Regions from separate parts of the Herbidospora sp. RD11066 genome, predicted to be linked through region 1. Evidence: riboswitches for the same ligand, from Rfam matches in the RefSeq annotation. Region 1 holds a riboswitch; the other holds the start of a gene.
What was found. A riboswitch is a leader RNA that binds a small molecule or an ion and turns the genes downstream of it on or off. The one in region 1 is predicted to bind glycine.
Positions count from the first base shown of each region.

Region 1 (4,847 bases):
CGCCCAGCGCGATCGTTACCTGCCGCTGCGCGTGATCAAGACCCAGCTCGACGAGTCGTCGCGCCCACGGGGGGTCGACAGCGAGCCGGTGGCCGTGCGGCTCAGCAGGGAAGAGCTGCTGGCCGCGGCCGAGATCGACGAGGAGACGCTGGCCGAGCTCGAAGACTACGGCCTGATCACCTCGACGGCCCGGTTCTACGACGAGGCGTCCCTCGAGATCGCCCGCAGCGTGGGCGCGCTGGCCTCCTTCGGCCTGCACGCCCGGCACCTGCGCACGGTCAAGGCCGCCGCCGAACGCGAGGCGGGCCTGGTCGAGCAGGCCGTCGCACCTTTGCTGCGCCGCCGGGCCCCGGGGGCCATCGACCATGCCGGGGAATCGGCACGGGAGATCACCGGGTTGTTATTACGTATCCACGCCGCGCTGCTGGAAGGGGCCGTCCGCGGCTCACTCGGCCGTTGACGCGGGTCCGGCGCGTGGGTGTTACGTTGAATGCCTGGTGAGTTGAATACCTGGTGAAATGCCGCATCCCGGAGAGTGAGCGCCTGTGTTGCAGATGGAGTTCGTGGGGGTCCGGGTGGAGATGCCCTCGAACCAGCCGATCGTCCTTCTCAAGGAGGCGAACGGCGACCGCTACCTGCCGATATGGATTGGGATGACCGAGGCGACGGCGATCGCGCTCGCCCAGGCGGACGAGCCACCGCCCCGACCGCTGACCCATGATCTTTTCCGCAACGTGCTGGGCGCGCTCAAGGTCTCACTCGAACGCGTCAACATCGTCGCGTTGCGTGACGGCATCTTCTACGCCGACCTGGTGTTCTCCAACGGCGTAGAGGTAAGCGCACGTCCTTCCGACTCCATCGCCCTGGCCCTCCGGACCGACGCGTTGATCTTCGCCAGCGAAGACGTGATGCGGGAGAACGGCGTCAGCATGGCCGATGACCAGGAGGACGAGGTCGAGAAGTTCCGGGAGTTCCTGGACAACATCAGCCCCGAGGATTTCGGCCGTGCGGGTTGAGTTGAGGGGTTATCTCACCTTCACGACGCGCCGGGGGCGGTCGTTGACTGTGCCTTTCCCCAGTCCTACGGTGCAAGTGAATCCACGGTTGTAGTTCGCGTACCCCCAGATCAGACCGTGGGATGAGAGAAAGCCGGAGGTCCGCAGTGGCGGTCAGCAGCGGCGAGGGTAACAAAGCCGACCAGCACGACGCGGTTCAGCGTGAGTCGGCGCGGGAGCGCGCCGGTGAGCAGGGCCTGCTGTTCGACGAGCGGCCCGCGGCGGTGCGTGACGACATCGGCTACCGCGGTCCCACGGCGTGTTCCGCCGCCGGGATCACCTACCGCCAGCTCGACTACTGGGCGCGCACCGACCTGGTGCAGCCGACGATCCGGCCCGCCCAGGGCTCCGGATCCCAGCGGCTCTACAGCTTCCGCGACATCCTGGTGCTCAAGGTCGTCAAACGGCTCCTCGACACCGGGGTCTCCCTCCAGCAGATCCGCACCGCCGTCCAGCACCTGCGCGACCGCGGGGTCAACGACCTCGCCCAGATCACCCTCATGAGCGACGGCGTGAGCGTCTACGAGTGCACCTCCGCCGACGAGGTCATCGACCTCCTCCAAGGAGGGCAGGGGGTCTTCGGCATCGCCCTCGGCCGGGTCTGGCGCGAGGTCGAGGGATCACTCGCGGAGCTGCCGGGGGAACTCGCGGTCGGCCCCGACAGTGACGAGGCCGACCACCCCTCCGATGAACTGGCCCAGCGGCGGAGGGCTCGGAAGACCGGTTGAGACCCCAGCTCAGGGGTACGGGTAAGGTGGTTGTAGCCATCGACCCTGCGCGGGAGAGTCCCCATCTGCACTGAATGGGGCGCCGAAGGAGCAAACCTCCCCGGAATCTCTCAGGCACCCGTACCGCCAGGCGAGGCAGCTCTGAAAAGCAGGTCCGCCGTCCAGGCGGCGCCTCACCGAAGGGGAAAACCGGCCGTCGTCGTCCGGTGAAGCTCTCAGGTTCCATGACAGAGGGGGAGACCGCCCGGTCTCGCCTGCCCTGGAGTTCCCTGTCATGACCGACCGCACACCGCTCCGTGACCTGGACGCCCCGCCGTTCGCCACCCGCCACATCGGTCCTTCCGACGCCGCCCAGGCCCGCATGCTGGAGGCCGTCGGCTACGAGACCGTCGCCGACCTGGTCGCCGTGGCGGTCCCCGACTCGATCCGCACCGCCGGGGCCCTCGCCCTGCCGCCCGCGCTGTCCGAGCCCGAGACGCTCGCCGAACTGCGCGCGCTGGCCGCCCGCAACACCGTGCTGACCTCGATGATCGGCCTGGGCTACCACGACACGATCACGCCGGGCGTGATCCTGCGCAACGTGCTGGAGAACCCGGGGTGGTACACGGCCTACACGCCGTACCAGCCGGAGATCTCGCAGGGGCGCCTGGAGGCGCTGCTCAACTTCCAGACCGTGGTCAGCGACCTGACCGGCCTCGACGTCGCCGGCGCCTCCCTCCTGGACGAGGCCACCGCCGCCGCCGAGGCGATGACGCTGGCCCGCCGGGCCTCCAAGGTCAAGGCCGACGTGTTCGTGGTCGACGCCGACGCGCTCCCGCAGACCAAGGCGGTGCTCGCCACCCGCGCCGAGCCGCTCGGCATCACCCTCGTCGAGTCCGACTACACCGGTGAGCTGCCCGAATGTTTCGGGATCCTGGTGCAGTATCCGGGGGCCTCGGGCCGGGTGGCCGACTTCCGGGCGCTGGCCGCGAGCGCCAAGGCGGCCGGGGCGGTCGTGACCGTGGCGGCCGACCTGCTCGCGCTGACCGTGCTGGAGGCGCCCGGCACCCTCGGGGCCGACATCGCGGTCGGATCGTCGCAGCGCTTCGGCGTCCCGCTCGGGTTCGGCGGTCCGCACGCCGCCTACATGTCGGTACGTGAGGGCCTCCAGCGGCAGATGCCCGGACGCCTGGTCGGCGTGTCGATCGACGCCGACGGCCGCCCCGCCTACCGGCTGGCGCTCCAGACCCGCGAGCAGCACATCCGCCGCGAGAAGGCGACCAGCAACATCTGCACCGCCCAGGTCCTGCTGGCGGTGATCGCGTCGATGTACGCCGTCTACCACGGCCCCGAGGGCCTGCGCCGGATCGCCCTGCGGGCCCACCGGCACGCCGCCGTGCTGGCCGCGGGGCTGCGCGCGGGGGGCGTCGAGGTCGTCCACGACGAGTTCTTCGACACCGTGACCGCCCGCGTGCCGGGCCGCGCGGCCGCGGTCGCGGCGGCGGCCCGGGACCTCGGCGTCAACGTCCGCGAGGACGGCGACGACCACATCGCGGTGGCCTGTGACGAGAAAACCACCTCCGCGCACCTGAGCGCCGTCTGGACGGCCTTCGGCGTCGACGGCCCCTCCGTGGACGATCTCGACATCTCCACCGACGACGCGCTGCCCCAGGGCCTCCAGCGGACCACCGGCTACCTGACCCACCCCGTCTTCCACGACTACCGGTCGGAGACGGCGATGCTGCGCTACCTGCGCAGGCTCCAGGACAAGGACATCGCGCTCGACCGGTCGATGATCCCGCTCGGGTCGTGCACGATGAAGCTCAACGCGACCACCGAGATGGAGCCGATCACCTGGCCCGAGTTCGCGTCGATCCACCCGTTCGCGCCCGCCGAGCAGACCGACGGCTACACCGACCTGATCCTCAGCCTGGAAGACTGGCTGGCCGAGGTGACCGGCTACGACGCCGTCTCCATCCAGCCCAACGCCGGGTCGCAGGGCGAGTTCGCCGGCCTGCTGGCCATCAGGGCCTACCACCGTGCCGGGGGCGACCACGAGCGCGACGTCTGCCTGATCCCGTCGTCGGCCCACGGCACCAACGCCGCCTCCGCCGTCATGGCGGGCATGCGGGTCGTCGTGGTCGCCTGTGACGCCGACGGCAACGTCGACATGGCCGACCTCGACGCCAAGATCGCCAAGCACGCCGACCGGCTGGCGGCGATCATGGTCACCTACCCGTCGACCCACGGCGTCTACGAGCAGACCATCGTCGACCTGTGCGCGAAGGTCCACGAGGCCGGCGGGCAGGTCTACGTCGACGGCGCCAACCTCAACGCCCTCGTCGGCCTGGCCAAACTGGGCGAGTTCGGCGCCGACGTGTCCCACCTGAACCTGCACAAGACCTTCTGCATCCCGCACGGCGGCGGCGGCCCCGGCGTCGGCCCGGTCGCGGTCAAGGCCCACCTGGCCCCGTTCCTCCCGGGACGCGGCGTCGTCGGCCCGGTCTCGGCCGCGCCGTTCGGATCGGCGGGCATCCTGCCGATCTCGTGGGCGTACGTGCGGATGATGGGCGCCGACGGCCTCAAGGCCGCGACCGAGCAGGCGATCCTGTCGGCCAACTACCTGGCCCGGCGGCTCGCCCCGCACTACCCCGTCCTCTACACCGGGCGCGAGGGCCTGGTCGCCCACGAGTGCATCATCGACCTGCGCGCCATCACCCGCGAAACGGGGGTGACCGTCGACGACGTCGCCAAGCGCCTGATCGACTACGGCTTCCACGCCCCGACCATGTCCTTCCCCGTGGCCGGGACGCTGATGATCGAGCCCACCGAGTCGGAGGACCTGGCCGAACTCGACCGCTTCGCCGACGCCATGATCGCGGTGCGCGGGGAGATCTCCAAGGTCGCTTCGGGCCTGTACGACGCCAAGGACAACCCGCTGCGCAACGCCCCCCACACGGCCGACGTGCTGACGGCCGACGAGTGGGACCACCCGTACACCCGGACCGAGGCGGCCTACCCGGTGGCCTCGCTGCGCGACCAGAAGTACTGGGTGCCGGTCCGGCGCATCGACCAGGCTTACGGC
Region 1 is NZ_BAAGDO010000002.1:254,857-259,703, forward strand. Features, by position in the region: gene ftsR (transcriptional regulator FtsR) at 1-460, shown strand, start outside; gene ACYQ78_RS07595 (bifunctional nuclease family protein) at 546-1,016, shown strand; gene ACYQ78_RS07600 (MerR family transcriptional regulator) at 1,163-1,783, shown strand; glycine riboswitch at 1,824-1,919, shown strand; glycine riboswitch at 1,920-2,021, shown strand; gene gcvP (aminomethyl-transferring glycine dehydrogenase) at 2,058-4,847, shown strand, end outside.

Region 2 (4,847 bases), on a different contig from region 1:
CTCCACCTGTTCGGGGGTGCCGCCCAGGACCTCGGTCAGCCCGGCCGCCGCCATCGAGCAGGCCGACCCCACCTCGCCCTGGCAGCCGACCTCGGCGCCCGAGATCGACGCGTTCTCCTTGAACAGCACGCCGACCGCGCCCGCCGTGAGCAGGAACCGCACCACGGCGTCGTCGTCGGCGCCCGGCATGAACCGCGTGTAGTAGGAGATGACGGCCGGGATGATGCCCGCCGCGCCGTTGGTGGGCGCGGTCACGATGCGGCCGCCCGCGGCGTTCTCCTCGTTGACGGCCAGCGCGAACAGCGTCACCCAGTCCATCGCCTGGAGCGGGTCGCGTTCGGCCGGTTCGCTCTGGAGCTGACGCTGGAGCTGGTGGGCGCGGCGGCGCACCTTCAGCCCGCCCGGCAGCACGCCCTCGCGGGAGGAGCCGCGCCGCACGCATTCGTCCATGACGCGCCACAGGTCGACCAGGCGTGACTTGATCTCGGCCTCGGTGCGGCCGAAGGCCTTCTCGTTGGCCATCATCAGGCCGGAGATCGACAGGCCGGTCTCGGCGCACTGCGCCAGCAGCTCGTTCGCCGTCAGGAACGGGTGGGGGAGCGGGGTGTCGTCGGGTTTGATGCGGTCGGCGCCGGTGGCGTTCTCGTCGACGACGAAGCCGCCGCCGACCGAGTAGTAGATCTTCTCTCTCAGGACGTCGCCCGCCTCGCCCCACGCCGTGAAGCGCATGCCGTTGGGGTGGCCGGGGAGCGAGATCTTGCGTTCGAAGACGAGGTCGTCGCCGACCACGAACGGGACCACCCGCTGCCCCATCAGGGACACCGTGCCCGCCGCGCGCATCGCGGCCAGCATGCCCTCGACCGCGTCGACGTCGACGAGCTCGGGCTTCTCACCCGACAGGCCCAGCAGCACGGCCTTGTCGCTGCCGTGACCCTTGCCGGTCAGGCCGAGCGAGCCGTAGAGGATGACCTGGACCTTCGCGGTCTTCTCGAGGAGACCGTTGTGGAGCAGGCCGCGCGCGAACTTGTGCGCGGCGGCCATCGGGCCGCCCGTGTGGGAGCTGGACGGCCCGATGCCGACCTTGAAAAGGTCGAAGACGCTGATCGCCATCAGAGGGGGATCATGACTCTGCGGCGGTGAGGGTGGCGTACTCCTCGCTGGTGAGCAGGTCTTCGGGGGTGCCCTCGACGCGGATGCGGAACAGCCAGCCGTCGCCGTAGGGGTCGCTGTTCACCAGGGACGGGTCGTCGACCACGCTCTGGTTGATCTCCACGATCTCGCCGCCCGCGGGGGCGTAGATGTCGCTGACCGACTTGGTCGACTCGACCTCGCCGACCGCGTCGCCCGCCTCGATCCGCGCCCCGGCCTCCGGAAGCTGGACGAAGACCACGTCACCCAGCGACTCGGCGGCGTAGGCGGTGATTCCGACGGTGACGGTCAGACCGTCGTCCAGCCCGGCGACCCACTCGTGCTCCTTGGTGTAGCTGAGCTCGTCGGGAATGCTGCTCACTTCTTCCTCCTGTAGAAAGGCAGGTCAACGACGTCGACCGGTTCGTGGGAGCCGCGGATGTCCACGGCTGCGGGGGTGGCGTCCACCTCGACGTAGGCCATCGCGATCGGGCGGCCGATCGACGGCGAGGGGGCGCCGCTCGTCACCTCGCCGATGGGGGTGCCCTCGGCGTCGACGACGGCGAAACCGTGGCGGGGCACCCGCCGGCCCCGCATCACCAGGCCGACCAGGCGCTTGTCCGGCTGTACGCCGGACAGCGCCGTCCTGCCGACGAAGTCGCCCTGCTTGTCGAAGCGGACGACCCGGGCCAGACCGGCGTCGGCGGGGGTGGTGGCCGAGGTGAGCTCGTTGCCGTACAGCGGCATTCCGGCCTCGAGACGGAGCGTGTCGCGGGCGGAGAGGCCCGCGGGGACCAGGCCGTGGTCGCGGCCCGCCTCCATGAGCGCGTGCCAGAGCGGCACCGCGTCGCCGGCGCTCACGAATAGCTCGAAGCCGTCTTCGCCGGTGTAGCCGGTGCGGGCGATCAGCGCCTCGACGCCCGCGACGGTGCCGGGGAGACCGGTGTAGTACTTCAGCCCGGCGAGGTCGGCGTCGGTCAGCTTGGCCAGGATCTCCGGGGAGTTCGGGCCCTGGATCGCCAGCAGCGCGTAGGAGTCGGAGCGGTCGTCGACCACGGCGTCGTGGTTCTTGGCGCGGTCGGTGAGTTCGGCCGCCACTTTGAGGTAGTTGGACGCGTTCGCGCACACCATGAACTCGTCGGCGGCCAGCCGGTAGACGATCAGGTCGTCGACGATGCCGCCGCCCGGCTCGCACATCATCGTGTAGCGGGCCCTACCCGGCTCCAGGCCGCCCAGGTTGCCGACCAGCGCGAAGTCGAGCGCGTCGGCGGCGCCGGGACCGGTCACGTGGATCTCGCCCATGTGGGACAGGTCGAACAGCCCCGCGGTGGTGCGGACTGCGGTGTGCTCGGCCGACTCACTGCCGTAGCGCAGCGGCATCAGCCAGCCGGCGAAGTCGGTCAGGGTCGCGCCGAGGCTCTTGTGCACCTCGTGCAGCGGGGTCGGTCGGGACATGAAGCGCACCTCGAATAAGGTCGGATGTCAGCATCCTCCCCCTCTGTCATGGGTGCCTGAGAGCTTCGCCCGAGTTTTGCCGGACTTTCACCTTCGGCGAGGCCACAGGCCTGCTTTCCAGAGGACACCTCGCCCGCACGGTCCTTTGCCTTGAGAGGTTCGCGGGGAGGGCTTGCTCCTTCAGGGGCCCTGGCCGGATGCCAGGGCACTCTCCCGCGCGGGATCACCGGTGTGCGGTCAGCCTAGCCGCCCCTCACCGCCGGGCGGAACCCGGCGCGGGTGACGAACGACCCGAAGACCGGCGCCTCCTCGTCGGCCTCCGGATGCCACTGGACCGCCCAGACCGTCTCGTCGAGCATGACCGCCTCGATCGTGCCGTCGTCGGCGCGGGCGGTGACCGTCAGGCCGGGCGCCAGGTGGTCGATGGCCTGGTGGTGGTAGTGGGCGGGGGTGATCTCTTCGGCGTCGTAGAGCCGCCGCAATGGTCCGGAAAGACGTACCGGAACCCTGCCGTAGACCCCCGGAGCCGGAGAGTGGCGGTCGGTGCCGCACACGTCGGGCAGGTGCTGGATCAGCGTGCCGCCCAGGGCGACGTTGAGCACCTGGAGGCCCCGGCAGATGCCGAGGATCGGGAGCCGTTGCGCCAGGGCGGCCTTGACCAGCGAGAACTCGGCGTCGTCGCGGAAGTCGCGGATGTAGCCGGTTCTCGGGTGCTGGACGCCGCCGTACCGGCCGGGGTCGATGTCGCCGCCCCCGGCCACGATCAGGCCGTCGAGACGGCCGGCGAGCTCGCCCGGGTCACCGGTGGGCGGCAGGATCACCGGCTGCCCACCGGCCCGTTCGACGTGCCTCACGTAGTCCCACGGCAGCAGCGCCGCGGTCGTGTCCCAGACCGTGAACTGTGCTTTTTCGGCGTAACACGTGATGCCGATGACCGGTCTCACAGGGGCGTCACGTAGGCGCCGGAGATGCCGCCGTCGACCAAAAACTCGGCGGCGGTGATGAACGACGCGTCGTCGGAGGCCAGGAACGCCACGGCGGCGGCGATCTCCTCGGCCCGCGCGAACCTGCCGAGCGGCACGTGCACCAGGCGGCGCTGGGCGCGCTCGGGGTCCTTGGCGAACAGCTCGCGCAGCAGCGGGGTGTCGACCGGGCCGGGGCACAGGGCGTTGACGCGGATGCCCTCGCGGGCGAACTGCACGCCCAGCTCACGCGTCATCGCCAGCACGCCGCCCTTGGACGCGGTGTAGGAGATCTGCGAGGTCGCCGACCCCATGACCGCCACGAACGAGGCGGTGTTGATGATCGAGCCCTTGCCCTGCCGCTGCATGTAGGGCAGCACGTGCTTGCAGCACAGGTAGACGCTGGTGAGGTTGACCTCCTGGACGCGGCGCCAGGCGTCCATGCCGGTGGTCAGGATCGAGTCGTCGTCGGCGGGGGAGATCCCGGCGTTGTTGAACGCGATGTCGACGCTGCCGAACTCGTCGTAGGCGGTCTGGAACATCCGGACGACGTCGTCTTCCTCGGCCACGTTGGCCTTGACGAAGATCCCGCCGACCTCCTCGGCGGCGCGCCGTCCGGCCTCCTCGTCGAGGTCGGCGAGCACGAGTTTGGCGCCCTCTTCGGCGAATCTGCGCGCGGTCGCCATTCCGATGCCCCCGGCGGCGCCGGTGATCACGGCGACCCGGTCCTGCAAGCGTTGCATGTGCTTCCTACTCCGTTGCGATGAAGACGTTCTTGGTCTCGGTGAAGGCGGTCAGCGCGTCGGGGCCCAGTTCGCGGCCCAGGCCCGACTGCTTGAAGCCGCCGAAGGGCGTCCAGTAGCGGACCGACGAATGGGAGTTGACGCTGAGGTTCCCGGCCTCGACCCCGCGGGCGACCCGCAGGGCCCTGCCGACGTCGCGGGTCCAGATCGAGCCGGACAGGCCGTAGGGGGTGTCGTTGGCTTTTTCCAGAGCGTCCGCCTCGTCGTCGAAGGCGACGACGGAGACGACCGGGCCGAAGACCTCTTCGCGGTAGGCGGGGTCGTCGGCGCCAATGAGGACGGTCGGCGGGAACCAGTAGCCGGGGCCTTCGGGGCAACTGCCCTGGAAGTAGGGGTCCGACACGTAGGACCGGACTCTGGCCAGGTGTTCGGCGCTGACCAGCGGGCCCATCTGGGTGTCTTCACTGTTCGGGTCGCCGGTGCGGATGGCCTGCACGGCCTCGGTGAGTTTCGCGAGGAACTCGTCGTGGACGGAACGCTCCACCAGGATCCGGGACCG
Region 2 is NZ_BAAGDO010000004.1:618,728-623,574, forward strand. Features, by position in the region: gene ACYQ78_RS19625 (L-serine ammonia-lyase) at 1-1,110, opposite strand, end outside; gene gcvH (glycine cleavage system protein GcvH) at 1,121-1,510, opposite strand; gene gcvT (glycine cleavage system aminomethyltransferase GcvT) at 1,507-2,583, opposite strand; glycine riboswitch at 2,617-2,711, opposite strand; glycine riboswitch at 2,712-2,809, opposite strand; gene ACYQ78_RS19640 (gamma-glutamyl-gamma-aminobutyrate hydrolase family protein) at 2,826-3,527, opposite strand; gene ACYQ78_RS19645 (3-oxoacyl-ACP reductase) at 3,524-4,288, opposite strand; gene ACYQ78_RS19650 (aldehyde dehydrogenase family protein) at 4,296-4,847, opposite strand, start outside.
Region 2: linked by a shared signal. The riboswitch ahead of gcvT (glycine cleavage system aminomethyltransferase GcvT) and the one ahead of gcvP (aminomethyl-transferring glycine dehydrogenase) in region 1 are both predicted to bind glycine.